DNA from 2 places in the Herbaspirillum sp. GCM10030257 genome. Region 2 is predicted to be linked to the other one. Evidence: predicted binding sites of a transcription regulator. Region 2 holds the regulator's gene; the other holds the start of a gene.
The links. Region 2 encodes LexA, which represses DNA repair genes until DNA is damaged. Its sites were predicted from a motif close to ACTGTATNNNNATACAGT; they were not measured.

Region 1: imuA (translesion DNA synthesis-associated protein ImuA) is a predicted target of LexA. The motif match lies at 10,463-10,480, and genes of this name have one in related genera.

What each region holds. Positions count from the first base shown of each region.
Region 1 is NZ_JBHTDH010000030.1:8,342-24,507, reverse strand. Features, by position in the region: gene ACFQUU_RS25200 (hypothetical protein) at 1-430, shown strand, start outside; gene ACFQUU_RS25195 (hypothetical protein) at 423-962, shown strand; gene ACFQUU_RS25190 (hypothetical protein) at 2,240-3,016, shown strand; gene xerC (tyrosine recombinase XerC) at 3,635-4,687, shown strand; gene ACFQUU_RS25180 (hypothetical protein) at 5,100-5,342, shown strand; gene ACFQUU_RS25175 (nuclease-related domain-containing protein) at 5,339-6,346, shown strand; gene ACFQUU_RS25170 (hypothetical protein) at 6,363-6,671, shown strand; gene ACFQUU_RS25165 (hypothetical protein) at 6,748-7,200, shown strand; gene ACFQUU_RS25160 (hypothetical protein) at 7,359-7,616, opposite strand; gene ACFQUU_RS25155 (GSU2403 family nucleotidyltransferase fold protein) at 7,956-8,771, opposite strand; gene ACFQUU_RS25150 (hypothetical protein) at 8,778-9,923, opposite strand; gene imuA (translesion DNA synthesis-associated protein ImuA) at 10,518-11,312, shown strand; gene ACFQUU_RS25140 (Y-family DNA polymerase) at 11,251-12,741, shown strand; partial or broken gene ACFQUU_RS25135 (error-prone DNA polymerase) at 12,746-15,897, shown strand; gene ACFQUU_RS25130 (SHOCT domain-containing protein) at 16,024-16,166, shown strand, end outside.
Region 2 is NZ_JBHTDH010000038.1:12,372-28,537, forward strand. Features, by position in the region: gene ACFQUU_RS26515 (class I SAM-dependent methyltransferase) at 1-14, shown strand, start outside; gene dapA (4-hydroxy-tetrahydrodipicolinate synthase) at 99-977, shown strand; gene bamC (outer membrane protein assembly factor BamC) at 1,026-2,174, shown strand; gene ACFQUU_RS26530 (MBL fold metallo-hydrolase) at 2,188-2,967, shown strand; gene ACFQUU_RS26535 (response regulator) at 3,237-3,731, shown strand; gene ACFQUU_RS26540 (hypothetical protein) at 3,803-4,075, opposite strand; gene ACFQUU_RS26545 (JmjC domain-containing protein) at 4,279-5,400, opposite strand; gene ACFQUU_RS26550 (peptidylprolyl isomerase) at 5,486-6,025, shown strand; gene ACFQUU_RS26555 (hypothetical protein) at 6,286-7,215, opposite strand; gene mutS (DNA mismatch repair protein MutS) at 7,212-9,905, opposite strand; gene ACFQUU_RS26565 (DEAD/DEAH box helicase) at 10,065-11,468, opposite strand; gene ACFQUU_RS26570 (inositol monophosphatase family protein) at 11,644-12,438, opposite strand; gene ACFQUU_RS26575 (RNA methyltransferase) at 12,561-13,334, shown strand; gene lexA (transcriptional repressor LexA) at 13,645-14,307, opposite strand; gene rpsF (30S ribosomal protein S6) at 14,617-14,985, shown strand; gene priB (primosomal replication protein N) at 15,004-15,306, shown strand; gene rpsR (30S ribosomal protein S18) at 15,327-15,611, shown strand; gene rplI (50S ribosomal protein L9) at 15,639-16,091, shown strand.

The DNA.
Region 1 (16,166 bases), on a different contig from region 2:
TTCGAAAGCGAGTTCATGCGGTGGAATGAATGGTGCTGCCGACCGACTCAAAAGTATTTTGACGAAGCAGCAATTCACCAATCAGACGCCACTGAAGTGCCAAACATCCTTGGCCACCAAAACGGCACGGAAAAATGGAATCGATGTCGACATCTCTAATTTTGTCAGCGAAGCAATTGCATACGTCGCATATGAGATTACAAACCTGGCGAAGAGTAATTTCTCCAAAGAGATGGATGACTTGGACGGAATTCTACTAGCTGGGGGTGGAGCGAGCCTCCTGTACGATCATCTGAAAAAGTCTTTGCGCAACGTTGTGCTTCTTGAGGAACCTCGTATGGCGGTTGCCGAAGGATACTTGCGGTTTGCAAAAGGATATTTTTTGCAAGAGTCGAGAAAGAATAAGTCTGTGGTGGAAACCAATGCCTAAAATAATACGTGTCTATGATCCTGATGAGGTCGAACGCCGGATCCAGTTTTTAATAAAGGACAGCGATTATCCGGGCCTTCTAAAAGTCCTGGGTTCGCTTCCTCATGGGGCAGAGTCTCCTTTGATAAGATCTGTTCTTTATCAGTGGTTCCTGAGGCAAAAGAAGGAGGGAACATTGGAGAGTACAATCGAAGTGTTTCTCGCGGAGCTCGCCAGTAAGAAAAAGACGGGTGGGTCGAAGGTAGGCCAGCCTACTCAAGGAAGCATTTCCGGTTTTGCCAGCGTGCCGGATGCTCTTATTCAAAGCCAGGACAGCTATAAAGGAGCGGGGCGCCTTTTGCACGGTGATAATCAGGTGACACCAAACCGGCAGCTGGCTACCGGACCCTCTCCTAATCAAGCAAGTGACTCAAATGCCACAATAGGAACCGACCGCTCTCAGAAGACCTGTGAATCTCGTGTGCAAGAAGAGGGTGATAACTTTGAGATTGACGACAGCATGTTAGCCGACATCAGCAGCTTTCTTGGTTAACGGGGTCCCTGATCTGTTACCGTGACGCCGTTTGCAGCTTTGGACATCGGTAATTCGGTGGAATTGTGCAAACTGGACTGATGCATCCGTCACCGTCGTCTGCTTGTCGGTCAGCTTCGCTGGCAAAAGTGCCGCGAGCTGCATCGGGGTACCAATTTGCCCGGCGCCGATACCGGCGCCAACACTTGAACAGTAAGTTGGCGTTGAGGCCGCGCTGCTGCGCCAATTAGACTACGGACTCACAAAGCTGGCAGGCCGCTTATGCCAGCTGCTTCTTGAACTCCATTGGCTAATTCTGCCGCCCCTTGTGGCCCTTCGGTGTCGCTTCAGTTGCCCAAGTAGTCTCCGCTAAAAATGAACCGCCCCTAAAAGGTTGGGCCACAACTTTGGCGTCATCGGCGAACCAAGTCCATGCGCCGCTGCCGTCACGGCTACATTTACGTACCTACGTGGTTGCTGTCGCGCTTTCCGAAAGGAGGATAAGTAAGTCAGATTCTCAGTCTGTTGGTCTTTGGGTAAAGGTCAGTGCGCCAATGTTAATGGGAATTATTCCATTATCGAATTTATACGAAAATCCGAAACCGAAGAGGGTAAAGGTGCTTGCCAAACGATTGGATGGGCAGAATGTCTGAATTTAGAATCAAATACTTAGATAAAATCAAAAGCGGACATCATGTCCGCTTGTTCGATGTAAAATTTTAAAGTAAGCAGTGCCATGGAGTCCAAACGGCATCACCTTCCAATCAGGCTCGAAGAAATTTGGAAATAGATTAAGGATTCAAACGATGTGGACTGATCCCGTTGGCGGCCATATGTTTACCAACAAGATGTCGACCTAACCTTGCTGCAGTACTAGACCCCCATGGCATCATCTTTTCCATGTTCGCTTCAGACCTGCTAGAGGATGCAAAAGGTTGTCCGGGTCCGATTTACGTAAACTTACGTCGTGCCAGTACACTTTGAATCTGAGGGGCACGGCAACGGGAAAATAGAGCGCTCGATAGGGGAGATCGTACCTTTAGCGCAAATGCACGATGCATGCCTAAACGCCATCGGTTTTAATCTTCAGTTGCCTGACTCACTTCTACGGATAAGGGTTGGCCCGAAGCCTCAATGCGAGTCGCATTGACCTGTGTGAAGGAAATGCTCAATCTAAACATGACGAAAATGTTTGGGGGCGGTTAAATTGATCACGCAATCCATGTATTCCACGCGTTTGCAAACCCAATGTTCTCTTAGATACCATCGACACTATGCAACGATATGATTGAGAAGGTATGACTAACATCTGTAACACCGACGTTCTGGAAACAACACCTAGCGAGCCGGCCGAAGAGGTCAATTCTGTAGAGCGCATTCGTATAACAAAAAAGGTACCAGATGAATTATTAGAATGCTTGCTCAAGCATTACAAGGCTCACCCTGAACAAAATCCCCCTTCAATAAAGGGAATCATTAGTAACTTCGAAAAGTTCGGATATGTAGGTAGCGTGTATTATGCCAAGCAGGCGAGAAAAGCATTCAAGGAATGTGCGCCAGAGCTTTTTCCCGATGAACGCTGCCGTCTATCGCACGAAGCGTTCAAACATATTCTCGATTTGTTGGTGGCCCATTACAAAGCCCATTCGGACATAAAGAGCCCACGCTATTTGGATATTGAGAAGGTTTGTATCCGCCATGGACATAAGCTATCAATTTATTACCTTAAAGCTGTGCGGACCGCGTTGAAGAAACGGCTTCCTGAATTGTTCGCTCCAGAGGGACTTCCAATAAAAAAGGCAAGCGAGAAAAAGCTGATGTTGAACTTATATGCAACGCCTGCCGATGTTGAACTATATAAGGTGTTTGCCGATGCCACGGGGTGCAAATATCGCGGGCAAGCCTTTTCCCTATTGATGCGCGTTCTGGCACATGTAGTGCTTTCACACCAGTTGAATCTAACTCATTCCATTCGACAGGCCCGAACGCTACCTGATGAGGACGTACAGACCTTAGCTCGTTACTTTAGAGGAATCGATTGGTCAGTAAGGCCACCTTTCTCAAAATTCGATTGAGCGCTTGCTAAACCCTTTATTCGACCCCTATAGAGAGCAAGGCACCGGCAAGGTAGTTTTCTCGACGTCGTGGAGTCGCATAGGAACTTGTATCCTGGAAAAAATGGATGGCAGATCGATTGGGTTGGCACGCTCCGCTAAGGGAAGGCGACGCTCCATCGTCACCAATCAGCGACTTCCACCTCGCGGTGGAAGTCGCATCTCAATCTAAGACGACTATCATCGCGCCTAGCCGCAACCGAGGTCGTTTATAAGGACGCCGTGACAATGAGATGGACACAAGTCTGGACCGCCAGCAGCTCTGTCCATTTTGTGTGTACGGCTTCCTTTTAAGCTCAACGCCAAGCCGTCAGGATCGATGTCAGCCTAACCCTTATGTTATTAAGCTTCTCATGGTCGTAAACTGCCGTCCTTTCCCGCAGATGCGTGAGCTAGACGGTGACCTACAACGCCCCGCATACTAAAGGCCCCCAGCGTTGGAGGCTCGTAGCGCAATAGTGATGCTTATTCAGGGTGGTATGGTTATGTTTAGAGGATTGTCGGTTCTAATTTTTCGGATAGATGCTTAATAACAGATTTATACTAGGCCAATGCTCTATCGTGACGGAGGACATGTAAGTGACGTTATTGACCGACCCGCTATCGCCTGCTCAGCTCAAGCGAGAAACTGCGCGCTTCAAGCGCGATCCACTTTGCGCCTTCGCTGACTTCGTGATCACTTCCCGCTTTCAAGCTCTTGGGCCACGCCCGCCGGCGCGCGACAAAACCGGCCAGCTTTATCCCCTGGGATTGCAAACGGTCGATCAATACACAACGATGTTCCGGCTGTACATCGAATGGCTTCACGAGAAACACGTCCCCTTGTTGGATGCGGATGCGTCACACATCATCGACTTCCTCAATACCCCGCACAAACGACAAGGAAAAGGCAAGGGCGGGGAGAAACGCAGCCGCGTGCGCCGGGACTATTTACGGTTGTTGTATCGGACCTATACGCACCTCGGAAGAAGCGGCGACAATAATCCGGCCCTTATTGCCATGGCGCAGATGCAGGGAAGCCGCAGCGCATTGGGGATCGACGCACCAAAGGAATTCCTCAATGCTGCCGAGCGAGACCGGTTTCTGAAAGCCCTTCCTGAGGTCGGCGCAACTCCTACACAATGGAAGCGGCAGCGCGACCGTGCAATGCTGGTTGTCATGCTTGGCGCCGGGTTAAAGGTGGCGGAAATAGTGAGCCTTCAAAAACGCCATGTCAGTCTTCCGGGCGCTGACGGCACCCGCACCATCACAATCGTGCCCGAAGCGGTTGGCGGACTTTCCAAGAAGCATAAGACCTTCCTGCGGTCATTTGCAGACCCCGACCTCACCGCCTGGTTAGACACGCGTGCACGGCTGAAGATACCGGGCGACCTGCTTTTTCCGGCATCGCGTACCGGCGACAAGCCACTATCGAAAATGACGGTCTATCGCATGGCAAGAGACACGTACGAACGCGCTGAGATTCAAAAGACCAGGCATGGTGGGCGCACACTGCGCAATACGTTTGCGATTTTCGAACTCATGAACAACCGTGCACCTTCCGAGGTCAGTGAGTTGCTCGGGCACTTTGAAGCGAAATCAGTGCTTGGTTACGTGGTCGCCGCTGCCAGGAACAGACGCGCGCAAAAATAGCCGAGGCCGGTACACTCGCTCAACTTTCATCAAGGGCCAGCTCTCGGCGCACATCCGGCCGAAAGGCATTCGATGCGTTTGTTTCCCATGCCTGCGCCACGTCGTGGCAGTGAATTCATTGATTTCCAGTCTGAGGCCGCATTAGTTAATACGTCGAAACAAGCTCCTGTTTGTCCGGCGTTTTGATTTGCGGTGTGGGGTCCCATGGGACCGTATTGGTGGCAGCGCCTCCTGGCATGAAACGGCGCATAGAAAGGTTCTCCTTCTAACACCGCTTGCTTCCGGTCTCCACGGAAAAGTCGACTTGCATCTCGAATTTCGTATGCAAGACTCGTATCAACATCACGCTTCAAGTTGGTCACAACGATCACATGAGCGCGGATGGATTTTACTTGTCCATACAGGAGATAGCATGATTGACCCGCAAACCATCACCAATGAAAATGTGTTCAGCCTCGACTATTCCGGGGAGGAGCGTCGCGCCTTCCTTGCGAAGCTACAGTGCGAACCCGATGAGCCCGAGCCGTGCGAACGCCGAAAGAGCAATCCTTTAATTGCTGCATTTCGGTATGTGATCCATCGCTTTAAAAAGATATCTGCAGGCATGGCTTTGCAGGTCAATGGTGTACATGGCAAGGATAGGGAGGGCGCATGAGCCAACAGGAACACGCCACCGAGCAACGTATCGAAAAAGGTATCGGGTGGCTTGCTACGATCGCATCCTTTGTAATAAACATTGCTCTCGTCTATCCGATGTTGGCTGTTGGCTATCCTTGTAAGGAGCCGTTGATCAGAGCCTGGCAGCTTGACAGAAAAGCAGAGGACTATGTGCACTCTGCCGACAATATCAAGCTGCTGAAGGGGCTCGTGCTGTGCATGTATGCCGGCGCATTGTTTTGCCTGTTCTTTGTGGCGCCATCGAAAAGCGTCTGGTTCGAACGCTACGCCTGGATGCTTACATCGGTCTTTACCGCAGCAGGTGCGGCCTTCGTCTACAACGTCATTCATTGGGTTGGAAAGCTCAGTGAAGACCCCGATGTGAAGCGACGTGCAGCCGGCCATGCAGCTGAAGCACATGTCAAAGCAGTGATTGATTCGCTGGGTCTTGTCTATCCTGGTTCGCGTGCACTGCATGGTACGTTGCTTGTGTTTGATAGCAAATCGCCTGGAGAAAGCCATTTCTCCGTTGAGCTGGATCATCTTTTCGTGACAGGGCACAACTGCTACCTGCTTGAGACGAAGTACCGAAATGCCACCGTCCACGCCGAGGCAACCGCAACGGAATGGAAAGCAACGGGATCGGACGGGAAGGAAGGCGTCATGCGCAATGCGCTGTTGCAGGCAAAGAACTCGGCAAGGGTTCTGGAAAAGCAGCTGTCATTGCCATACAAGCTGGTGCCAATTGTCGTTATCCACGGCGAGCATACGCAGATTGTCGACGGACCGGCGAACGTCGTACGATCAGACAGGCTGCCGGACCTTATTGCTGCATTTGAACAGGTGGAGGCTGCCAACACACTGGACCCGGCAGCGTTGTTTGCCCGCCTGAGGACTTACATGGCCACGGGAGAGGAGGCCATGCAACAGCATATTGAGCGTGCCAACCTGGCCAAGCGTCGGGCCGAGGCCAAGGCTATTGTGAATGCGACCAGTCGTTAAATGAAGGGAGTCGAATATGGAAAATGAGGAGTTGGATGAGACACCGTTGCTGGACACGATTGCCGACGAGGTGGAGTGGTCGAGTCGCGCAGAGCCTTCCTGGGACCTTGTTGCGAAGTCCGACTTCACGGTCAATGGAGATCGCCAGCAACTGCAGATGGATGTCTTCGAAGTGATGCTATCCCTCGTTCACGGTGCCAAAACCCTGCACGAGCAAATCGTTCACCTGCATGGCATGGCGCAATGGCTGCACGATGAGGCAGACCGGTTCCATGCCCTCGGCATGGGCACAATGCTGATTAGAAGTAACGAAAGGCTGCACTAATCGTTTGCAGACGTCATGGAGCGTAGTGCTCTTTGCGTCGAACCTAAAACATACCTACCTATATTGGAGAAAGAAGATGCAACCTACCTTGTCTATCGTGAAATTCATTGTCCCGGTCCTGCTGCCGATTGCCGCAATTATGCTCGCATGGGGCACTGGCACAAAAGGGTCAATTGTCCGTGCGCGCCTGGTCGCCGCACTTGGTGGCGGCCAGTTGCTATGGGTGGCGATGGTCATTGCCAGCTATGGCGCCTCTGAAGCTATGGCGGCGGGCTTGTTCAAACCAGACGGCATTGCACCTGGCCTTCAAGCACTGTTGATTGGTCAGGGGCTACTCGTTTTGCTATCGGCACGCTTAATCGATTCAATTTCGCAGACGATTGTAGGCAGTGACGAAGGGATACAGCGGGGACGTGCGACCGGTCAGCCGTTAGTTGTGAAGGGAAGGGGAAGGGCGTTGTATTCGTCGATTGCGATATTGGCTGCCGCCATTGGCATGGCGGTACTCACTGAGGCATGGATTGCATAGCAGCGTGCACAGCGTGGTCTTTTCAAACGAATGAGGATTCGCAACGGCTATGGCACGACACGGAAAAACCGCGGAGTGCCATAGCTGTTGGAAACCGCTTGAGCGGCGGTCGTTACATTGCATCTGCATGACGACGCAAAGGAAATTTTTGAGTTCGGTTATTTCTTAGCGGCCTGTTGGATCGCCTGAAGAATGGCAACTGCTTTTTCAATGACCTCCGCCTGGCTCGCGACTCCCATAGATTCTTTCAGCTGATGCAAGCCTGGCCGTGTTTCTTTCGACACCGGGATATTAATAAAGCCGTCATGGTTTTTCATGTTGGTGCTTGTACTGGATGTACGCATTGTTTTCTCCTGAAAGTTACGCCGCAAGAGCCCCGTACAACGACCGATGTAATCGCCGATATCGAGCTGCATAATTTCCTTTCAAGTGTGCGGCTTCCGAGCCTAGGCATCGACGCTGGCGCAAAGATCTCCCTTTAAGCGATCCAGGACCGCCTGTTCAGCAGCAAGCCTTTGCTCGGCCAGAGCACTTAACGCCGGTGCACAAAGATGGAAAAAACCTACATCGTTTCTGTCCGGACCGGAGGTCGGCCCAAGCAGTACACCAAAGCATGAGGTAGCCCGACATTCTTGGACATTCCCGTTTGATACACATAGGCCAGAAGTGCCTACCGCACTCGGGGCAGTCCAGGAAGGGCCAATGTGTGTCCAGAGAATCTGGGGCGATTCAACCATCACCAATTGACAATTGCTCTATTCATTAAGAATTAGCTCGAATGCTAGCTGGCTGGTCTGTTGTATCTGTTCCGGCGTGAGCTTGCGATCCTGTGGGATGCGCGCTGCGTCTCGAATCACGTCATTGATGTTCGAGAATGTGGTCCTACTTAACGTCAGCACGTCATTGCTCAGTTTTTTACCCAGAGCCGGGCTAATCGTCCTTTTCCATGTTTCATGAAACTCCTCCAGTAACGCCCCGAAAAGTTCGATGGTATCGTAGATATACAGCACGTCTTGGGCTTTCTTTGCTGCAGGGCGATCTTTTTGGATTAGGAATTTCTGGACTATGAAGCATAGGGGGTTGGCAACCTGAACGTCCATGGATGACGGTAGTGGGATACCGCTTTGGGGGTCCAGAGTGATCAGCCAAGGATCAACGAGGAGGATGTCCAGATGACGAATCTTCTGGGCTGATATGCCCGCCATCGTCATGGTCGCGTCTGGCTCTCCACCCCGCTTGATTCCGCTACCGATCAGCGGCGTCAGGAATTCGGCGTAGAAGCCGCCGTTTTCGTCACCCAAGGTGTAGTGCGCCACTGGCGGTTTGTGCTCTCCAGCTAACTGTTCCTTGAAACCATGTTCAATAAGGGCTCCCTTGATATCGCCCTCGATTGGCGCTCTGTTGGCGAATGCCAAGTCAGTGTCGCGAGTGAATATCGGTTGGTATTCCAGCCTGTTGGCCCTTGGAGAGAATCTGTGGATTCGATGTGCCCATCCCCCGATAAAGACGAGATGCGCACGCCATGGGGATAGTGCCTGAGCGAGCTTCGCGAGTGCGTCTAGGTCGTTCATTTAGTTTCAGTTGCCTACAATCGGACGAAGGGCTTTTTCATAGATCAGGTCGGCCTGTTCTTCACCACGCGATGGGTGATTTGCGACATCCAACCACACCTGTATGACATCGGAAACGATTAAGCCATTGTGGTGTACGGCACCTCTGAACACTGATTTCGGTGAAAGTGCTTGTCGGACGATGAGGTCCGGCTTGTCGGAAGGAGAAGCAACTGCCAGTGCTCTCCATTTCTTGTCGGCAGGTCGAGGGAGCTTTGGCACGTAGACATAGGGTGGCACACCACTGACGTGTCCGAGTCCTAATGCCTCGGCTGCCCAAAATAGCGCTAGGCAAGACTCTCCCTGATTACTTGCCAGAAGGCTGGAGACTTGCTTTTGTATCGTGCCGCGTATGAGGAATCGCATTGACATTTCTGGGGAAGAACGTATCACGGCTGACCGCCAACGCCGGAATAATTCTTGGCGACGTACGAGAGCAAGATATCGCGATGAATCGTCCAAATACCCTTCGTTGCGTAGTTGTTGCAAGAACCGGGAGGCACTCATGGCGGATACCTTGGCGGCTTCGGCAAGTTCGGAACCGTTTTGGTACCTTTGCCTTGGCGCTTGTAGAAGATGATCAGGTATGTCAGGGGCCAGCAGTACTTTCAGCATCCACTGGTTGAGATCCGAAAAGAGATTGGCGGGTTGAATGGATGGTAAGCTTCCGTACCATCGCGGCTCTTCCGGCTCTGCATTCAGTTCCTCAAGACCCGCTCCCCTAAAGTACCGGAGTCCATTCTTAGAAACGAGGCCGACGGCTACATTCGGTGCGTATTTTTCAACAAACGTCTCGAGTCGTTTAGATAGGGACTGAGATGCGCTCTCTACAGAAATCACGGCAAGCGGCTGTGCATTGCCCGCATCGAGAGCATGTGACTGCGCTTCTAGGATTGCCTGTGACAGCATCGGAATCACTCGATCGGCACGTCCCTCTGCAAGCGATTTGACCTCGATGGCAAAGCATTGTGCCCCGCTTCGGACCATCAGGTTGGGACCTCTCCTTGCGTGTTCAGGCGAACGATCGACGACCCAGCCATGGGCCTCGAATAGATCGGCTATGAGAGCCAGCGCGTCCTCGCTTCGGTTTTGGGATGAAGAAGATAAAAACATGTCTGGTACCCATGATTTTAACCATGGCCATTTTAGCTAACACGGCCATTATATCTACCATGGCCAAGATATCAACCATGTCCATGATAGATATCATGCCCATGGTAGCCTCCGGTGAATTGCTTTGAATTAACAACCTTGAAAGGTCCCCCCGCAAACGGTCAATAACATCAACCTATATGAATCCAGCAGTGAACTTCGGCTCACGCCTCCGGAAGGTCCGCTAAGCAGACACTTAAGGCGAGCGAGCCAATGGCTGCAGCACTTCCCATAGCCGAACTTCTTTCAGTCGAAGGACGTATGACTCTTTCTGGGTCGACCTAAGTCGCATCACTGAACTTGTCCAATGTGGACGTGTGGCTAAAAGGATACGCGGACCAATTTCAATATCTCTTGTGAACTAAATCATGGCCAGGTGGTGCTCCAGCTGATTGGACAGGTTTTAGTTCGCTAAATGGGCAGCTTTTAGTTCCGAGCGTTACGGCAGTTAACAATTTTCAAGTTCAAATCGGGCAGAGGACAGTTATACTTCAAAAAAGGCTGTATAAATGTACAGCTAAAATTGCAACACTGCAAAAGTGGAAGCCTGAAGAAATGGAACTGACTTTACCGAAGAGTGACGCCCATGCAGAACGCCGCGACCGCTTTTTAGCGCTCACCGACGCACTGCGTGAAGCAGTATGGCGAGCCGACTCCCTTGGTCGAAGCCGGACCGACATCGTCCCCACTGGCTATCCAGCTCTGAACGCAGAACTGCCAGGCGGCGGCTGGAGCGCGTCCGCGCTCACGGAATTGTTGTGGGCACAACAGGGCGCGGGAGAGTTCCGGATGCTGATCCCGGCGTTGAAGGTGATCTCTGATGCTGGCCGCACCATTGTGCTGCTTGGTTCACCGCACTGCCTCATTGCGCCCGCGCTTGAGCAGGCAGGTATCGACATTGGCCAGATTCTCATCGTCAATGCAGAAAAACCGGCCGACCGGCTGTGGAGCGCCGAGCAAATCCTCAAGAGCGGCAGTGTCGGGGTGCTGGTCAGCTGGCACCCTACCGTCAAGGCCGAGCATTTACGCCGCTTGCAGATTGCCGCGTCAGGCTGCGAAGCCCTGTCGTTCATCCTTCGGCCAGCTACATGCCGGGGAGAACCGTCGCCGGCGCCGCTGCGGCTGTTGTGTGAACCGGCACCGTTTGGGCAGCTGAGCGTTGATGTTTTCAAGCGCCGTGGTCCGACTGTCGCGCAGCCAGTGTTGCTTCCGCCCCTATTTGCACCTTCCATGATGCGCGCCCTCGAGCGCGCACGACACAGCGCCATCGCACCAGCAGAGAATTCCAATGTGGATCGCCTCGTTCCTCAGCCAGTTACCGCTCGATCTCGCCTTTCGACGGTGGCCTGAGGCGCTGCAGGATCACCTGCGGATGACTACACCACTCGTTGTGACCGACATCAAACGGGTCCGGTGGGTCAGCGTGGGTGCGCAAGCAGCAGGCGTCGTCCCAGGCATAACCGAAGCTGGAGCGCGAACGCGCGCGGCGAACCTTGTAGTCGTTCCCCGCGATATCGTCGCTGAAGAGCAGGCAGTCATTGAAGCCGCCTTGTGGGCGCTGCATTTTTCTCCGCAAGTCGCGCTGCGTCCGTTTGGACTGCTCATGGATGTCACCGCAAGCCTTCGCCTGTTTGGCGGTACCGCGGCGATCATCGGGCACCTGCGCAGCGGGCTCACTGAACTCGGCCTGACCGCGCACATTGCCGCCGCGCCCACGGCAACCGCTGCATGGTGGCTTGCCCAGAGCGGTGACAACTCTATCGTCAACCAGGACACGTACACCAGTGCGATCGACGCATTGCCGGTGGTACTGATGGAATCATTGGCCCCGCATGCGGAAACGCTCAAGGCAGTCGGCTGCCAGACAATCGGACAGTTCCGGCAATTGCCGCGCACGGGCATTACCAAGCGATTCGGCAACGCCGCGCTGATTGAACTGGACCGGGCATTCGGCAGCGAGCCGGAACTGATGGCGTGGTACGAGCCACCAGAAGGGTTCTGCAAACGCATGGAGCTTGGCGCGCGCGTGGAGACCACTGAGCTGCTGCTGGGACCGGCACGCCGGTTGCTGATGCAGATGACGGGTGTTCTGTCCGCCCGACATTGTGCTGTCACGCAGTTTTCGCTGTTACTTCACCATGAGACGGTGCGCAACGGTAAAAGTCCGACCACCCGTGTGGACATCAAACTGGGGGCACCGAGCCGGGATCTGGAACACCTGACCTTGCTGATGAAGGAGCACCTCGGCAAAGTCGTACTCGAATCCTCGGTCATTGAACTGATTCTGTCGGCGGACGGCCTCGAACAGCAAGCCGCCCCAAACACGGAATTGTTTCCAAGCGCAGCCAGCCGGGCGGAATTTCTCAATCGGCTGATTGAGCGCATGAATAGCCGCCTCGGTCCGGACGCCGTCGTGCGCCTGGATGTGTCAGGCGATCACAGGCCTGAAAAATGTTCAGTAGAAGTGCCGGTGGCATCATCAAAGTCCGTCAAGGGCAAGAGCGCTGTGGACGGTACCGCGTTTCCACCGCGGCCGACCTGGTTGCTGAAGAAGCCGCTTAAGTTATTGACGCGGCAAAACAAGCCGTTTTATCAATCGCCCCTTACGTTATTGATCGGCCCTGAACGGATCGAAACCGGCTGGTGGGATGACCAGGTCATCGCGCGGGATTATTTCGTCGCCACGAATGCGATCCATATGATTGTCTGGGTGTACCGCGAAAGGGTGAGTGCGGACGAGGATGAGCCCGGGTGGTTCTTGCATGGTTTCTTCGCCTAGGGCCATGCAAAGTTTCCTCCCTGCTTATGCTGAACTCCACTGCGTTACCAACTTCAGTTTCCTGCGAGGCGCATCGCATCCCGAGGAGCTAGTCGCACGCGCACATGCGCTTGGTTACACCTCTCTAGCAATCACCGACGACGGAAGTTTTGCAGGAATCGTGCGCGCGCATGTCGAGGCCAAAAAGGTCGGACTGCACCTGATCATCGGTACCGAACTGACGCTTGAATGCGGCTTGAAGATGGTTTTGCTGGCCATGGACAGGGAAGGGTATGGCAATTTGTCGGAGCTGCTGACGGTTGGCCGCCGGCGCGCGCCGAAGGGTACTTATCTTCTTCGTCGACGTGACATTACCTTTGTTGGCAAGCCCGATCATGGCGCCGTGCACCTGCGCAACCTGAAGGGATGCTATGCAATCCTGGTCGGCAACCGCGTCAAAACTGACGAAGTGCTGCGGGAGGAGGTCACATGGATCGCGGAAACGTTTGGCGGACGCTCTTCGATCGCGGTCGAACTGCTGCAGCGGCCCGATGACGACATGTGGAAGGAACGACTGGACAATCTGGCACGCTTTTCGGGGCTACCGCTGGTCGCCACCGGCGACGTCCACATGCATGTGCGTTCGCGCAAACCGCTCCACGACACGATCACCGCGATCCGGCTCGGCAGACCCATTGCCGAATGCGGTCTGGCGCTGCATCCGAATGCAGAACAAGCGCTGCGCCAGAGAACGCGCGTGGCGCAAGTGTACGAGCGCCCACTACTCGACCAGACGTTGCAGATTGCCGCACGCTGCACGTTCTCGCTGGACGAGTTGTCGTACCAGTATCCGGACGACATTGTGCCTCCCGGCGAAACCGCGACCAGTTACTTCCGGAAACTCGTGTACGAAGGTGCGTTCCAGCGCTATCCGAAGGGCATCCCGGCCAACATTCAGGAGTTGATCGAACATGAGCTGGCGCTCGTCGCCGAGCTGTCGTACGAGCCGTACTTCCTCGTGGTCGCCGAGATCGTTGCTTTTGCACGTCGGCAAGGCATTTTGTGCCAGGGACGGGGTAGCGCCGCCAACTCGGTTTGCTGCTACTGCCTCTTCATTACAGAGGTCGATCCCGATCGCATGAACCTGCTTTTTGAGCGGTTCGTCAGCCGGAGTCGGAAAGACGAGCCACCCGACATTGACGTCGACTTCGAACATGAGAAGCGCGAGATCGTGATTCAGGAGATCTATCGGCGCTTTGGCACCGGGCTGCACTGACAGCGGCAATCATCACGCTGCGTCCGCGCTCGGCCATCAAGGATGTGGGCAAGGCGCTCGCGCTGGATTTTGCCCAGCTCAATGCGCTGACCTCCTCTCAGAACTGGTGGAGTGGCAATCACATTGATGAGGCAGGCTTGCGCGAACACGGCCTGGACCCCGCGTCTCCCGTGGTCAAGAAACTGGTCGCGCTATGCGAAACGCTCCTGGGGTTTCCGCGCCAGCTGTCGCAGCACGTCGGCGGCTTCGTCATCGCACGCGACAATTTGTGCCGCCTGTCTCCGATTGAAAACGCAGCGATGGAAGACCGCACGGTCATTGAATTCGACAAGGATGATATTGAGGTTCTCAAATTCATCAAGGTCGACATTCTCGCGCTGGGGATCCTGTCGGCAATCCGGCGCGCACTTGATTTCATCAGCGAGCGCACCGGCGAAAGCTTTACGTTGCAGGACATTCCCGCTGAGGATCCGGCAACCTACGACATGATTTGCCAAGCCGATACGATGGGCGTCTTCCAGATCGAGTCGCGCGCACAGATGGCGATGCTGACCAAAATGCAGCCGCGCACGTTCTTCGACCTGGTCATTGAAGTAGCGCTGGTGCGACCCGGACCTATTCAGGGGCAAATGGTCCACCCTTATTTACGGCGCCGGCAGGGACTTGAGCCGGTTACGTATCCCAGTGAGGCGCTACGCGAGGTCCTGGAACCAACGTTAGGCATACCGATCTTTCAGGAGACCGTTATGCAGGTTGCCATCGTCGCCGGTGGATTCACCGTTGAAGAGGCAGACCAGTTGCGTCGTGCGATGGGCGCATGGAAGAAGAAGGGCGGATTAGAAAAATATACGAATAAACTCATCGCCGGCATGCTTGAGCGGGGCTATTCCCTTGAATACGCCCAGGCGATGGCGGAATACACGAAGGCTTTCTCATCGTACAGCTTCCCTCTCAGCCATTCCGCCTCGTTTGCGTTGCTTGTGTATGCGAGCGCCTGGATCAAGTGCCACCACCCCGGCATCTTCCTGGCCAGCCTGTTGAACAGCCAACCGCTGGGCTTTTATTCCCCAAGCCAACTGGTGCAGGACGCCAAGCGTCACGGCGTCGAGGTGCGTCCGCTCGATGTCACCATCAGCGATTGGGACTGCACGCTGGAGGAAAGGGAAGGGTATCCGGGTGATGGCGGCGGGCGCCCGGCGGTACGCCTTGGGCTACGCATGGTCAAAGGACTGAGTGCCGAAGGCGCCGAAATGATTACCATGGTCCGCGCGATTCGGTCATTCCAAAGCATAGAAGATTTGTCCCGGCGGGCCAATTTATCGACGAACGACCTGCAGGCGTTGGCGCAGGCCAATGCGATGGTGTCGCTCACCGGGCACCGGCGGCAGGCGGCATGGCAGGTATCGGGGATGAAACCAATGCCCAAGTTATTGCAGGACGCGCCAATTACGGATGAGCCGCTTGAGTTGCCGGCGCCAACCGAGGGCCAGGAGATTGTTGCGGATTACCATAGTACTGGCCTTACCTTGCGTCGGCATCCGCTTGCGCTCCTGAGGAAGCGCCTGACCGCGATGAACCTCAGTACAGCAGCAGAACTACAGACGTTCCCCGACCGGAAACTGGCCAGAACGACCGGTATCGTCACGGTGCGGCAGCGTCCAGGCAGCGCTAACGGCGTGATGTTCCTGACGATCGAAGACGAAACAGGAACGACACAGGTCATTGTCTGGCCAAGCCATCTGGAAAAGCAGAAGCGCGAGATCCTCAATGCGACACTCCTGACCGTCTATGGCGTCTGGCAGCGTGATGGCCAGTCCACCCATTTGATAGCGAAGTACGTGGTGAATCATACGGAACTGCTCGGCGCACTTTCCAGCGTCAAGAGCCGGGACTTTCACTAAAAAGCGAGCACAACATGTAGTAAAAATAGAACGAACAGGAAGACGGTCAACAGCTCTGCCTGGATTGCAGATATGCTTTTCAATAGAAGACACGATATGTGGGTGGCGGAGCAGAAGGAGATAGCAATGGAGAACCTCAACGGATGGTGGTATCTGATGGCGCTGGTAGCAGCCGGTGTGAGTGCCGCCGGCTGTTTGTATATGCTTCAAAGGCGGTCGCCATCAGTGCCCGAACGCGGCAGCAACATCGATGACCTGAATCGGTTGCT
Region 2 (16,166 bases):
TACGCTTGTTTTGACGCTCCAACACAAGCCTGATTGCCCCACGGGAGCAGGCTATCCGCTACAATCAAGCCTTTCTATTCTTACCCAATTACATCATCATGATTCAGGGCAGCATAGTTGCAATCGTCACTCCCATGCACGCAGACGGCAGTCTTGACCTGCCAGGGCTGCGGAAACTGATCGATTGGCACATCGCCGAAGGGACTGACGGCATTGTTATCGTCGGTACGACCGGCGAGTCGCCGACTGTTTCGGTCGAAGAACACTGCGAACTGATCAAGGTCGCCGTCGAGCATACGGCAAAGCGCATTCCCATTATTGCCGGCACCGGCGGCAATTCGACCACTGAAGCAATCGAGCTGACCCGTTATGCCAAGGAAGTCGGTGCCGACGCATCGCTGCAGGTCGTGCCTTACTATAATCGTCCGACACAGGAAGGCATGTATCTCCACTTCCGCAAGATTGCCGAGTCGGTCGACCTGCCTGTGATTCTGTATAACGTTCCCGGCCGTACCGTCGCTGATATGGCAAACGACACGATCCTGCGCCTGGCCCAGGTACCTGGCATCATCGGCGTGAAGGACGCGACCGGTAATATCGGCCGCGGCACCGACCTGATTCGCCTTGCTCCAAAATCGTTCGCGGTGTATTCGGGCGACGATCCGACGGCAATGGCGCTGATGTTCTGCGGCGGCAAAGGCAATATTTCCGTTACCGCGAACGTCGCGCCGCGCGCGATGCATGAGTTGTGCATCGCTGCGATGAATGGTCGGGTCGCCGAAGCGGTCGCCATCAACAATCGCATGCTGCCACTGCATAACAAGCTGTTTGTCGAGCCTAATCCGGTCCCGGTGAAATGGGCTCTGACCGAAATGGGCATGATGCCGGAGGGGATTCGTTTGCCGCTCGCTCCGCTCGGTGCGGATTACCATGAAACGGTACGCGCCGCTTTGCGCGAATCGGGTGTATTACAATAAGCGCCGCGCAGACCGCAGATAATTAAAACTATTTCATTCAGTATCGACATGACTATTCGCAAGCACTCTTACCTGGCTCAACGTGGATTGATTTACGCAATGGCGTTTGCCGGCCTTGCTGGCTGCAGCACCATCGGGGACATCCTCGAGCCCAACCGTGTAGAGTACAAAAGCGCCGGGAAGGCCCCTTCGCTGGAAGTTCCGCCGGACCTGACCCAGTTGCAACGCGAAAATCGTTATGCGATCCCTGAAGCGAACCGTGGCACTGCAACCGCATCGGGCTATACCCTGCAGCAGACCACCAGTCCTGCGGCGGCCACCACTGTTGCGCCAACCGCAACGCAGGACATGCGTGTTGTGCGTGAAGGTAGTCAGCGCTGGCTGGTCATCAAGGCATCGCCGGAAGTACTCTGGCCGCAAATCAAGGACTTCTGGCAAGACTCAGGCTTCCTGCTGGTACAGGAAGCGCCTCAGGCAGGCGTCATGGAAACCGACTGGGCGGAAAATCGCGCAAAGATCCCGCAAGACTTTATCCGCAGCACGATCGGCAAGGCACTGGATTCGCTGTATTCCACCGGCGAACGTGACAAGTTCCGTACTCGTCTGGAACGAGCGGCGGATGGTTCTACCGAGATCTTTATCAGCCATCGCGGCATGCAGGAAGTACTCGTCGGCCAGCAGAAGGAAAGCACCACCTGGACACCGCGACCGTCAGATCCTGAACTCGAGGCTGAATTTCTCACCCGCCTGATGACACGCCTCGGCGCGGACTCCACGCGCGCGAAAGCGACCGTCGCCAACGCGGCAGCGCAACCGACACGTTCGAAACTGGTCAAAGGTCAGAATGGCGGTTACGTCGAAGTAGACGAAGGTTTTGACCGTGCCTGGCGCCGCGTCGGCCTGGCGCTTGATCGTGTCGGCTTCACCGTAGAAGATCGTGACCGCACTCAAGGCATGTACTTCGTGCGATACGTAGATCCTGACACCGATTCGAAAAAAGGCGATCAGGGATTTTTCTCTAAACTCTTCTCGTTTGGCTCCAGTGATGACAAGGCACGTACTGCGCCCCGTTACCGTGTTTCGGTAAAGGGTGCCGGCACGACTAGTCAAATAGCGGTCCTGAACAACGAAGGACGTCCGGAGACATCGCAGACTGCGGACCGGATCCTGTCCCTCCTGAACGAGCAACTTAAGTAAAGCCAGAAACGTATTGAAATTTGCCAGTCTCGGAAGTGGTAGTGAAGGCAACGCACTGCTGATTTCAACCGCTTCCAGCATCGGCCGCACAACGGTCATGCTGGATTGCGGATTCAACATCAAGGAAACCGAACGTCGCCTTCAGCGGCTCGGATTGGTTGCTGCTGACCTTGCCGGCATAGTAGTCACTCATGAGCACCAGGACCATGTCGGCGGTGTTTTCAGGTTTGCGCGGCGACACGCAATTCCGGTATGGCTTTCCTATGGCACCTTCCAGGCGGTTCGCAAAGACTGCGACGGAGTCGATTACCATTTTTGTCGCGACGGTCAGACAGTCCACATCGGCGAGCTTAACCTCATTCCCTATACCGTTCCGCATGACGCGCGCGAACCGGTCCAGTACGTTATTCAGGATAGTCGCTTCAGGCTGGGCGTATTGACAGATGCCGGTCAGGCGACACCACATCTTACGCAGACCTTGAGCGGCTGCGATGCCTTGGTTCTTGAGTGTAACCATGACCGCCAGATGCTGGCCAATTCAACCTATCCTCAGTCATTGCGCAACCGAATCGGCGGTGCGTACGGCCATTTATCGAATGATGCAACCGCAGAGATCTTGGGAGCGGTCGACCGTTCTCGATTGAAGATCGTGGTTGGTGCGCACCTCAGTCAGCAGAACAACACGCCGGAACTCGCCAGGGCCGCATTGTGCAGCGTAGTCGACGGTGAGGCGGCTCAGGTAATGATTGCTTGCCAGGACGAAGGATTCGGCTGGATTTCCTTAGAAGAGTAAAGCGAGTTCTAACAAGGTATTGATTTTGACGGCGATGTCCCTTTCAATTAGGCCTTTTCTTCATACCATTGTTGCGACCGATTCACGACGTCGACGACGTGCATTAGGAACATCAAAACGATATGAACTTATGTAGGTCTTGGTATCAGATGTTCATTGAGGGCATCTGCTTTATCGCACAGGAGGAACACTAAGGTGGAAATTGGCACTGTCGAAAACGCAACCCAGAGCGACATGTACATCTCCGGTCCAAGAAACCAGTAAGCCCAATGAACGGTCGCGGATACATGATAACTCTACCAACATACGCCCAAGCCCCAGTAGTCTTGCCACACAATAACAAGTCAAACCAAGCAGGGTTAATTCTGCACGGCAAGCAAAGAGACTTTTCACGAAGCGAGACCAGTAGCTACAAGGTCTTGCTTGTCGATGACAATCTGGACCTTTTGGATTTGGCTGCAGTGCTGTTTCGGCAGTGGGGCTTTGAAGTCCATACCGCCACCAGTGGTGACGAGGCGCTTGAAACTCTGAGAGATACACCTGACTTCGATCTGCTATTCACGGATGTCGTAATGCCGGGAATGAACGGTATCCAGCTCGGGCATGAAACCCGTAAGCTTTACCCCTCTATGAAAATCATTTTGGTTTCAGGTTATCCGCAAGAGGCAATATCAGCCGGACACGGGTCAATTTATGACTTTGCGTTTCTCAGCAAACCATACAGACTAGAAGATATTGTTAAATTGCTGAAAGCAGGAAGCTAGAAATTTTTCGATAAAGCGTTGATCAATAAAAAAGCCGGCCCGAAGGCCGGCTTTTCTTTAGCAATCCGGGATTACTTGGATGCAGGAGCGTCAGTAGCAGCCGGTGCGGAAGCAGCGGGAGCCGAAGCTGCAGGAGCAGCAGCGTCAGCAGCCGGAGCAGCAGCTGTCGGAGCAGCAGCGTCAGCAGCCGGTGCAGCAGCAGCCGGAGCCGGTGCTGGTTCGGAAGCTGCAGGAGCAGCAGCAGCCGGTGCAGGTGTCGGTGCTGGAGCAGCAGCTTCTTCTTTCTTACCGCAAGCAGCCAGAGCAACAGCCAGCAGGGAGGCGATCAACAGAGTCTTTTTCATGGATTTCCCTTAAAAAGTTTTTTATAAAAAATTATGCGATGAATAATTACCGGTAATTATCGCTCGGTAGGCGTTTTCGTATTTATGTTGCGATGCACACATTGAAAACTTCCTAACTCGCAATTATAGCGTTTTTCCTGCAACAACACATATGCCGGTTACCTTTCAGTAAGGTTTTTGTAAGCTTGCAACGATTGATTCAATTAAGAAACAATTATCCATCCGTCTTCGTACCAGAGCGTCAGCGCTTCCATCACATCGGATGACGCCATGGCTACTTCCGGTCCTGACAAGCTACGATTGTCGGCCATCGTCACAAGGAGTTTTTTGTCAGCTGCATCGACAGAAAATGATTCGCCATTAACGAAAACATTTCGACCGCGATACAGCATGCGTGTTTTACGGGAAAGCCTGATGCCTCGTCTTTGCGCGGCTTGCGCAAACTTCGCCGGGCTAAGAGGCTTTGCCGGTGCGTCAAAGAAGACATTTGCCTTGGGTTCAGTTAAATACTCGCCTAGGAAAATAGTGACATCATCGTTAGTAAAACGAATTTTTTCGAGTTCGGTCGCTACGACCGAAATCATGTCGCGGCTAATTTCGGCCGGATGTTTCGTCGTCGTGAGGGCAGGGTCTGCGTAGCGCCCGGGCAGGTCAACCGAATCCGCCATGAACTGTAAAAATGCTTCGCCCAGCTCTTGGAAAGGCGGTGCACGAAAGCCGATCGAATAGGTCATGCATTCACCTTCCGCAATGCCATCGTGGGCATAATGCGGCGGTAGGTAGAGCATATCGCCCGGTTCGAGAATGTATTCCTCTTCCTGCTGGAAATTCTTCAGTATCTTCAAAGGCATGCCTTCGACCAGATCGAGGTCGTCTTGCGCACTGATTTTCCAACGGCGTCGTCCGTGGGCCTGCAACAAAAACACGTCATATGAATCGAAGTGGGGACCGACACCACCCTGATCAGTCGCATAGCTGATCATCAGGTCATCCAGACGTGCATCAGGGATAAAGCGGAATTGCTGGAGAAGCGCGTCGGCAGCGTCATTATGCAAGTTGACTCCCTGCACCAGTAGCGTCCATTCTTTTTTTCGGACAGAGGGAAGGCGTTGCATTGGCCCGCTTTGCATCTGCCACGTTCCATCGAAGTGGGTAATGAGGCGAGACTCGACGTCGTCCTGCGCTGCCATTTCGCACAAGGCTTCTCGGCTGAGCAAGGGTTTGAATCCGGGTATGGCCTGGCGTATCAGCAGCGGCTGCTTGTGCCAGTAGTCACGAAGGAATTTTTGCGGCGTAAGTTCGCCGAGTACACTGAAATTATCCATGCCGGCATTATATAGATAGAGATAAGTATGGCTATTGCCCTCTGCCGGTATAATTTGCGTGAATGTTCACATGAAAGGAAACGCCATGAAGATTGCCAAGAACACGGTAGTGACTGTCCACTACAAACTTTCAGATGCTCAGGGCAATCTGATCGAGGAAAGCCAGGAGCCGATGGTGTATCTCCACGGCGGCTATGAAAACACGCTGCCCAAGATCGAAGAGGCGCTGGACGGCAAGGACGCGGGTTATGAAACCACGATTCAGGTTGAGCCGGAAGATGCATTTGGCGAATACGATTCCGATCTGATCAAGATTGAACCACGCAATCGTCTGCCTGAGCCGATCGAGGTCGGTATGCAGTTCGAAGGGACGCCTGACAGCACTGAATCGGGGAATGAATCGCTGATCTTTACCGTGACCGATATTGCAGACGATAAAGTGGTTCTCGACGGCAATCACCCCTTGGCCGGCATGGCATTACGCTTTAATTTGAATGTAGCTGAAGTGCGTGCTGCAACGGACGAGGAAATCTCGCACGGTCATGTCCATGGTGCACATGGACACCATCATGATGATCTCGAAGGTGACGAAGGAGATCAGTTCCGCAGCCATCCGATTCATTGATTTGTACGCATGGTGCCCATTCCCTCGCCGGCTTCACCTAGAGAGGGAATGGGCACCATGCAAAGGCGGGCCAGGGACTGCCTGAGTACGTATGGTCACCGTTGGCCGTCCTAGGTGTTAGCGGTGATCCGGGATCTTGGTCGGATAGATAAGTGCATCTTGCGCTTATCTTCTTCCCCTTGAGCCATTGGTCATGCATCACAATTGCCGATGTCGCGTGTCAGCGCAAATCTTGCGTAAGCCTTGAAGTGATTTTCTCTTTAACGAGTGCCACCTGATGTCTGTGTGGCCGGCGTGCTAAAGCTGAATAGTTCCGGCCCGGATTGGTGAACTGTGAGCTTGGTCCAACCTGTTCCAGCATCGAGCTCGCCAAGATTGCCCTGCCAATGTATGGTGTTGGCAGGCGTGTCACGGCCAGACTGGCTGTGTATGATCAGCACCTTGCCCGGAAATTTGGCGGCAAGAGCCTTGATTTGCTTGCGAGTCTCCGCGTAGCCGTCTCGCTGCACTGTGCCGGCACGCGGCACAGACAACGGATTGCCATCACAGAACAGAACGATGCCGTCCATCTTGCGCCGTGTCGCATATGTGAAAACACGATTCAACCATTCCCGGTTGGCTACTAGACGGTCTTCGAATTCACTGTTGCGTCCGGCATCGACAACATAGTGATTGTTATTACGCGGTAGATTGATCGTGGCAAACATGGTGCCTGCGATTTCCCAACGCGCGTTTTCCGCAAAATCGCGAAACTTGGCGATGGTGGATTGCCGCAGAACCGGGATTTTGCTATCGCCTATGGAGAATTCATCGCCATACATGAGTTCGCGCATCAGACTCAACTTGCTGACTGCTGCGGACTTTCCGTTCGCTTGTTTGCACTCAGCCCAATCACTTGCCGCGAGCGAGACGATAAGGCCATTCTTTGCTTGATGAAGCATGGCTTTGCGACGCTGGTAAAGCTTGTCTGTGCATGGTTCGGCACTACCCTTGATACCGTTTACCACAACGAATGCCAAGTTCTCCGCATCGCTAGCTTCCACGCCCTCGCGCAGATTCGCTTCGTCGGCCGCATTACGGATGACGTGCGATAGCACGCCGAAGCTGAAACCTTCTTCCTGCGCGCTAACGCCGACACTGAGTGACAACAACCCACACAATGCCAGACCTTGAAAAATCCTTTTATTCATTCTTTTCCGGCCAGGCGTTTCAGTCGATAGAGCACATCAAGTGCTTCACGTGGCGACAAGGCATCGGGATCTGTTTCGCCAAGCGCCTCCAGTAGGGCTGTGACCGTATCGGATCGTTCCGGTTCGGTGTTCGGCTCGTCCTCCTCCGGCGGTGCGCTGTTGTACGCAAACAGATCAAACTGTGGCGTGGCTTGTACCGAATGGGCCTCGAGCGTGGCAAGATGTTTGCGTGCCGCCTTGATCACTGATTGCGGGACGCCAGCAAGCTGAGCGACCTGCAAGCCATAGCTTTGAGAGGCCGGACCGGGTTGGACCGCGTGCAGAAAAACGATGCTGTCCTTGTGTTCGACTGCCGACAAATGCACATTCACGGCGGAGGGATGGGATTCCGGAAGTTGCGTCAGTTCGAAATAATGGGTCGCGAACAAGGTAAAGCTGCGTGTGGTGTCAATCAGATGACGTGCGATTGCCCATGCCAGCGCAAGTCCGTCAAAGGTCGAAGTTCCCCTTCCAACTTCATCCATGAGCACCAGCGAATGCTCTGTGGCATTGTTCAGGATGGCAGCGGATTCGGTCATTTCCACCATGAACGTCGAGCGGCCACCTGCAAGATCATCCGCCGCCCCGATGCGTGTAAAAATACGATCGATGGGTCCGATCACCGCATGTGTCGCCGGTACAAAGCTGCCGATATAGGCGAGCAGGGTGATCAGGGCAACCTGACGCATGAAAGTCGATTTCCCGCCCATGTTGGGTCCGGTAATCAGCATCAGCTTGCGTTCGTTACTCAGTTCACAGTCATTGGCAATGAAGCGTTCAATCTGGTTTTCAACGACCGGATGCCGTCCCTGCTCGATGAATATGCGCGGCTCGGACACGAGTTGCGGTGCGCACCAGTTATTGCGCATCGCATGATCCGCCAATGCAACCAGTGTATCGAGTTCGGCCAGTGCATGGGCAATCGACTGCAATGTACCGATATGCGGCGCCAATTCATTTAACAGTTTGTCGTATAAGAATTTCTCCCGTGCCAGTGCACGTTCTTGTGCCGACAAGGCCTTGTCTTCGAACGCTTTCAACTCCGGAGTGATGTAACGCTCCGCGTTCTTGAGCGTCTGGCGACGACGGTAATCGTCGGGCACCTTATCGGTTTGCCCGTGCGTTACTTCAATGTAGAAGCCATGTACTTTATTGTATTCGACACGCAGGTTGGCGATGCCGGTCCGGGCGCGTTCGCGTGTTTCGAGTTCCACCAGGAACTGGCCGGCATTTTCCGACAGCGCGCGCAGTTCGTCGAGTTCGGTGTCATAACCACGCGCGATCACACCGCCGTCGCGCACCATCGCGGCGGGCTCAAGCGCAATGCCACGCTCAATCAGGTCAAGGCATTCGGACGGCGTCGCCAGCGCATCGTGTATCGCTTTCAGCAGCGGTGCATCGGCGTCTTTATTGCACATCGCTACATAGGCACGTAGCGACGGCAACTGCTGCAGGCCGTTGCGCATGCCGGCCAGGTCACGTGGGCGCGCGGACAGCAGCGCGATACGCGTCGTAATGCGTTCAATATCCGGGACGGCAGCCAGCGTGGTGGACAGGCCCGATGATGCATCGGCACGCATCAGTGCGTTGAGTGCGGCATGGCGCGAGCGAGCAACGTTCTGGTCGCGTTTCGCATGATGCAACCAGTGACGCAGCAAGCGTGAGCCCATCGCGGTACGGCAGTGGTCGAGCAGCGAGAAAAGCGTGGGGGACGACGTATCGTCAGAGCCGCGTAGGGTCTCTGTCAGTTCAAGGTTGCGCCGAGTCGGCGCGTCAAGTCCAATGAATTCATTTTCAGCTTCGACGGCGAGGGTTCGCACATGTTGCAGGCCCTTACCCTGTGTAGACTGCGCGTAACGCAGCAGGGCACCGGCAGCCCCAATGGCTGCGGTCAATCCTTCGGCTGCAAAACCTGACAATGTCGATACCGAGAGCTGATCGAGCAGCGCCTTCCGGCCGCTTTCCGGATCGAAGTGCCATTGCGGCACAGACGTAAATTTGCCGGTGCCGGACTGGATATGCATCAAGCCGACGTCATCTGTAAGCAGGATTTCTGCCGGGGCAATCCGTTCAAGTTCCTGCTTCAGACGTGCATCGAATCCACGGGCATCGCCGGCAAATTCCATGAGCTTCAGTGCGCCGCTTGCCATTGATAACCATGCCAGACCGACTGTGACTGTCTTGCGCTGCGTAATCGTACAAACCGCGAGCAACGGTCGGTCCGATTTTTCGGGAAGTAGGTCGGAATCGGTTAGCGTGCCTGGTGTAATGACGCGGATGACTTTGCGCTCGACCGGACCCTTGCTGGTTGCGGGGTCGCCGATTTGCTCGCAGATGGCCACCGACTCGCCGAATTTGATCAGCTTCGCCAGATACTGGTCCGCGGAATGGAAAGGTACACCTGCCATCTTGATCGGATTACCATTCGACGTTCCGCGCTGGGTCAGGGTGATGCCCAGCATGCGTGCCGCCTTCTCCGCATCGTCGAAGAATAGCTCGTAGAAATCACCCATCCGATAAAACAGCAGGGTGCCCGGATGATCCGCCTTGATGCGTAAATACTGCTGCATCATGGGGGTGTGTTTCTCCAGCGCTTCGTCAGGGCGGGAAGGTTGAATTCCATTCTTCCCGGGTACAGATGCTAATGCCATTCCGGACTTTCTTATTCAAAGGCAAATATTGACCGCCATTTTAATGCGGTGCAGGACGGGAATGAAGGGAGATGCGACAAATGTTCGCATAGATTGCGATATGCCGTCTTAGAGGATGGATGGCGGCATGCATGGGGAATGCATGCCGCGTTGTTACGCTTAGCGGCCGCGACCGCCGCTACGGTGCGGCGTTGACGTCGTTCCGGTCAGCGAGCGACCGACTGCCGGTTTGGCGCTTGTCGGTTTTGCTGGTTTGTTTTGCGCAGGGCGCGACTGGGACAGGCTGTTGGTAGGCTGTTTGGCCGTTCCCGGGTTTGGCTTTCCTTTGGGCGCTGCCTGCCTTTGCTGGCGCGGTGCATTGCGCGAAGGCTGATTGCCGCTGCGGAGCTGAATCGGTTGTGGACGTGCATTGAGATCAGGTTCGAAGCCGGGGATGACTTCCTGCGCGATAGCACGCTTGATCAGCTTCTCAATTCCTTTCAGCATGTCGTGTTCATCAACGCAGACGAGCGATACGGCTTCGCCTGTCGAGCCGGCGCGGCCGGTGCGGCCGATGCGGTGGACGTAGTCCTCCGGTACGTTGGGCAAGTCATAGTTGACGACATGCGGCAACTGATCAATATCAATACCGCGTGCAGCGATATCGGTCGCCACAAGCACCTGCAGACTACCGTCCTTGAATTCGGCAAGCGCTTTGGTGCGTGCGGACTGGCTCTTGTTGCCGTGGATGGCCATGGCGCTGATGTCGTCCTTCCCAAGCTGTTCTACCAGCTTGTTGGCTCCGTGCTTGGTACGCGTGAAAACCAGTACCTGGTTCCAGTTGTTGGTCTTGATCAGGTGACTGAGCAATGGGTGCTTGCGGTTGCGGTCAACCGGATGGATTTTCTGTGAAATGATCTCGGAAGTGGAATTGCGGCGAGCCACCTCAATCATTGCGGGTGAGTTCAGCAGTCCATCGGCCAGCGCTTTAATCTCATCAGAGAAAGTCGCCGAAAACAGCAGGTTTTGCCGTTGCTTGGGCAGAGCGGCGAGCACCCGACGAATGTCACGAATGAAGCCCATGTCGAGCATGCGGTCGGCTTCGTCCAGTACCAGGATTTCAATGTGCGACAGGTTGACTGTGCCTTGCTGCATATGGTCGAGAAGACGGCCTGGCGTTGCGACCAAAATGTCGACGCCCTGGTTGAGCACCCGTATCTGAGGATTGATGTTGACGCCGCCGAAGATCACGGAGGATGTCAGTTTCAGGTACTTGCCATAGACCCGGACGCTTTCTTCAACCTGGGCCGCCAGTTCGCGGGTGGGCGTCAGGATGAGTGCGCGTATCGGGCGGCGCTGGCTGCCCTGCGTGCCCTGTGGTCGCGGCTGCAAAGCGAGGCGCTGCAAAATGGGTAGCGTGAAACCGGCGGTTTTGCCTGTTCCGGTTTGTGCGCCCGCGAGCAGGTCACCTCCACCGAGAACAGCAGGAATAGCTTGTTTCTGAATCGGGGTAGGGCTGGTGTAGCCTTGTTCACTTACGGCACGAACAATTTCATCGGCCAGGCCGAGTTCGGTAAAAGACATGAAGACTCATTTAAAGTATATGCCTGTCGCCGGTTCAGGGGCGCCAATCTATCGCAGGCAAATAAGGTGGAGATGCGGGAGGTCGGAGGGACAGCGGCGCGTAGACTGGAACAGCGCAGCGTGCAGGCATGCAGCTTATTGCGCACGCCTGCCTCGTTAACATCAGGAGGAAAACTTATTTGGCAAACGGTGACAGCAGGTTGACCATTTGCGCAAAAATTTTGGGAGATCCTGCAAGTACGTTGCCTTTATACAGGTAATCGGACTCCCCCGCAAAATTACCGACGATGCCACCTGCTTCGGTGATCAGCAGCGATCCGGCTGCCATATCCCAGGTTTGCAGGCCTTTCTCGAAGAAACCATCCAGGCGGCCTGCAGCCACATAGGCCAGATCGAGGGCGGCCGCACCGGGACGGCGCAGACCAGCGCACTTTTCAGTCATGATTCGGAACATCTGCATGTATTCATCTAGGGCCGCCTTGTCCCGGAACGGGAAGCCTGTACCGATCAGCGCCTCGGCCATCCTATCGCGTCGGCCTACGCGAATCCGCTTTTCATTGAGGTAAGCGCCGGCACCCTTGGTGGCGGTAAACAGATCGTTGCGGGTAGGGTCGTACACTACGGCTTGCGTGATCTGTCCGCGTTGCTGGAGCGCGATCGATACGCAGTATTGGGGAAAGCCGTGAATGAAATTTGTGGTACCGTCGATGGGATCGATGATCCAGACGTTTTCGTTTTCGTCGTGCAGGTTGCTGGATGCACCGGACTCTTCAGCGAGAATCGCGTGGTCGGGGTATGCGGTTTTGAGAACTTCAATGATGGCCTGCTCGGCGGCCTGGTCAATTTCCGTCACGAAATCATTGTGGCCTTTTTCGGTGACCTTGACGCGTTCAATGTCAAAGGAGGCACGGTTGATGATCGAAGCGGCGCGGCGTGCAGCCTTCACCGCCGTATTGAGCATGGGATGCATAAGGGTTCCGTTAAAATTGCGGTACCGTCGCATACCGCGTTCGGAACCACATTGAATGAATTAATGAGCGATGCGGTAGTTCGTCAGCCAAGGGCTGGCGCCGCGTAATGTCGCTATTTTAAATGAACCAGCCACAAACCAACACTTCTCTTTTCTCGCGCCTTCGTTTTGTGCTCGTCGAAACCAGCCACCCGGGGAATATCGGTGCAGTTGCACGAGCCATGAAAACCATGGGTTTTTCGCAACTTGTGCTGGTGAACCCGCGCTTCCCTGACGCCGTGCATCAGGAAGTGGCAATTGCTTTCGCGAGCGGTGCCCAGGACATCCTTGCGTCTGCAAAGGTCGTCGGCAGCATCGAAGAAGCGCTAGAGGGTTGCAATTTCGCAGCTGCGCTAAGCGCACGCCTGCGCGAATATTCACCACCTGTCACGACACCAAGGGCGCTCGCATCGACCTTGGCCGATGATGGGAACCTGAACGCTGCTCTGGTATTTGGGAGCGAGCGCTATGGATTGCCAAATCAGATCATTGAAAAATGTAATATTCTGATCAACATTCCAGCCAATCCTGATTATTCGTCATTGAACCTGGCGCAAGCTGTGCAGTTACTTGCATACGAAGCGAGAATGGCGACGGGCGGCGATACGATTGCTCGATCGCCAATTGGATTCCAAGGTGAAGCAGCGAGCCTGGCACAGGTGGACGGTATGTATGAACACTTGGAAAAGGCATTGATTGCGATTGAATTCCTCGATCCCGATAATCCCAAAAAACTGATGTCTCGATTACGGCGCCTGTTCTCGCGAACACAACTAGAAACTGAGGAAGTCAATATTTTGCGCGGTATAGCCAGGCATATTCTCGCGCGGATAGGGAAAAACAAGCTGAGCGGATAGAAAAAGGCAGTACGGGAAGTAACGAGGGTTGGTGCAGGTCAAGAGCGTTTCGCGGAGGGTCCAGTGAAGTGTTTTGTGCCTTGCGGCGTTAACCCGAAGACACGTTAAGTATTGAAAAATCGTCGTGCTAAAGGTATATGGCTCGCCGAGCTTTTAAGCTTTTATATTGTTATCGGGATTTCACTGTCCAACCGACCAGTTGGCGAGGCCAGTCTATAAAATAGACAAACTATTAAAAAGAAAACGTGGCGGCAGGGTGCAGCGACAATGCCGCTACCCTGCTATAGATATCTGGAGCAACGAACAAAAGCTATGCCCAGGCGCGTAGCAAACCAACAGCCAAACCCTCAAGCGCAAAATTGTCGTAGCTGGAATCTACCCGGATCGGTTCAAAGTCAGGATTCTCAGGTAGTAGTTCTATTAAAGAGCCGCTCTTTTTATACCGCTTGACTGTCACTTCATCGCCAAGTCGAGCAACAACGATCTGGCCGTTTTTTGCGGTGTCGATCTTCTTAACAGCAAGCAAGTCACCATCCATAATGCCTGCATCACGCATGGATAAACCTTTGACCTTCAGCAAGTAATCCGGCTTTGCGGAAAACAGGGCTGGGTCAACACTATAAGTCGCCTCAACATGCTCTTGGGCGAGAATAGGGGAACCTGCTGCGACTCGACCTATCAAGGGCAGACTGAGTTGCATGAGGGCAGGATGAGGTAACGACATCTGCCGTCCCGACATCCGGAGTCCGCTGTCGCCATGCAAATCGCGCAATCGGATACCACGGGAAGTGCCTGGAGAGATTTCAATTGCACCCTTGCGGGCTAGTGCCTGAAGATGCTCTTCCGCGGCATTGGCTGATTTAAAGCCGAGTTCGGTGGCGATTTCGGCCCGGGTCGGAGGGAAGCCGGTATTTTCGATCGCTTCCTTGATCAGATTCAGGATCTGTTCCTGACGTGCAGTAAGTTTAAGCATGTTTGACAGCCAAGGTAATCAGCGAAGATCGCCCAAAAATTGGCGAAGATTAATATTTATTGCGTGACTGATGCAGGTGTTTGCACTCTGGCCATGCTGTTCATATAGACAGCCTGTATTTTTATACAGGTTTTGTTCGAATGCAAGCGGATATATAGGGTTTTTTAGGTTTTTTCGGGTTGAGGCTGTTAAGCGCTTGAAATGATTGAGTTTTCCTTTGGTGCAGGTTATGATAGCGGGCTTTCCTCTTCCCACACTCGTCTTGACGCCGAGGTGGGCGATTGTTTAATCCGTCCATAAGGAGAATACATGCGTCATTATGAAATCGTTTTTATCGTCCATCCGGATCAGAGCGAGCAAGTGCCTGCAATGATCGAACGCTACAAGGGTATCGTGACCGCCCGTAACGGCAAGGTGCACCGCGTCGAAGACTGGGGCCGCCGCCAGATGGCATACATGATCCAGAAGCTCGCAAAAGCACACTATGTCTGCATGAATATCGAGTGCGACAGCGAAACACTGGCTGAGATCGAAACAGGCTTCAAGTTTAACGATGCCGTCCTGCGCCACCTGACCGTCAAGATGAAGAAGGCCGAAACAGCGCCGTCGCCAATGATGAAGGCTGTGCAGAAGGAAGATGCTGCCAAGAGCCAGCGTTCCGAAGCAGCCGCTGCGTAATTCTGTCCGTCGAGGAGCGTGAATCAGTTACGCCTGATAGCTGCCATTGCCGAGCGTGATGTATTGCGCTACACACCGGCAGGTATCCCGATCGTGTCGGCAAAATTGTTGCACACGTCAGGGCAACTAGAGGCAGGTATCCCGCGCCAGGTTGAGTTTGAAATCGTCGCGATCGCCGCTGGCGAAATTTCAGGAAAACTCAACAAGGTGGAACTGGGAATAACGATGGTATTCACCGGATTCCTCGCTCGTAAGAACCGCAATAGCAAAAGCCTCGTTTTCCATATCACGGACTTCGACGCTTATTCACCAGATCACTAGATACAGTACAGGAGCCAAACATGGCATTCGGTAAAAAATTCGACAAGAGCAAACTCAAGAACAAGCGCCAGCAGCAAAATCCGCTGTTCAAGCGCAAAAAATTCTGCCGCTTCACCGCTGCGGGCGTTGAGCAAGTGGACTACAAGGACGTTGACACCCTGAAGGATTTTGTTCAGGAAAACGGCAAGATCATGCCGGCACGTCTGACCGGCACCAAGGCACATTATCAGCGTCAGGTTGACACTGCGATCAAGCGCGCACGCTACCTCGCGTTGCTGCCTTACACCGATCTGCACAACGCCTAATTGACGACTGAAGAATAGGAGAAAAACATGCAAGTCATTCTGTTGGAAAAAGTCGTTAATCTCGGCAATCTCGGCGAAGTCGTACGCGTCAAGGACGGTTACGCACGTAACTTCCTGATCCCCCAGCGCAAGGCCCGTCGTGCTACTGCAACTGCTGTTGCAGAATTTGAAGCAAAGCGTGCTGACCTGGAAAAGGCAGCAAACGAAAAGCTGGCCGCTGCGCAGGCACAAGGCGAAAAGCTGAACGGCACTACTGTCAAGGTTGCTCAGAAAGCTGGCGTTGACGGCCGTCTGTTCGGTTCCGTTACCAATGCCGATATCGCTGAAGCAGTGACCAAGGCCGGCTTCCCGGTTGAAAAAGCTCAGATCCGTATGCCGCAAGGCCCGCTCAAGGTCGTGGGCGATCATACTATCGCAGTTGCCCTGCACACTGACGTTGTCGTTGACATCACTGTTGCTGTCGTTGGCGAACAAGCCTGATAGAAGCAGTTGAGGTAGCAATAAAAAAGCCGGCGGAAGCCGGCTTTTTGTGTTTTTGCTTTCTGTTTTTACTAG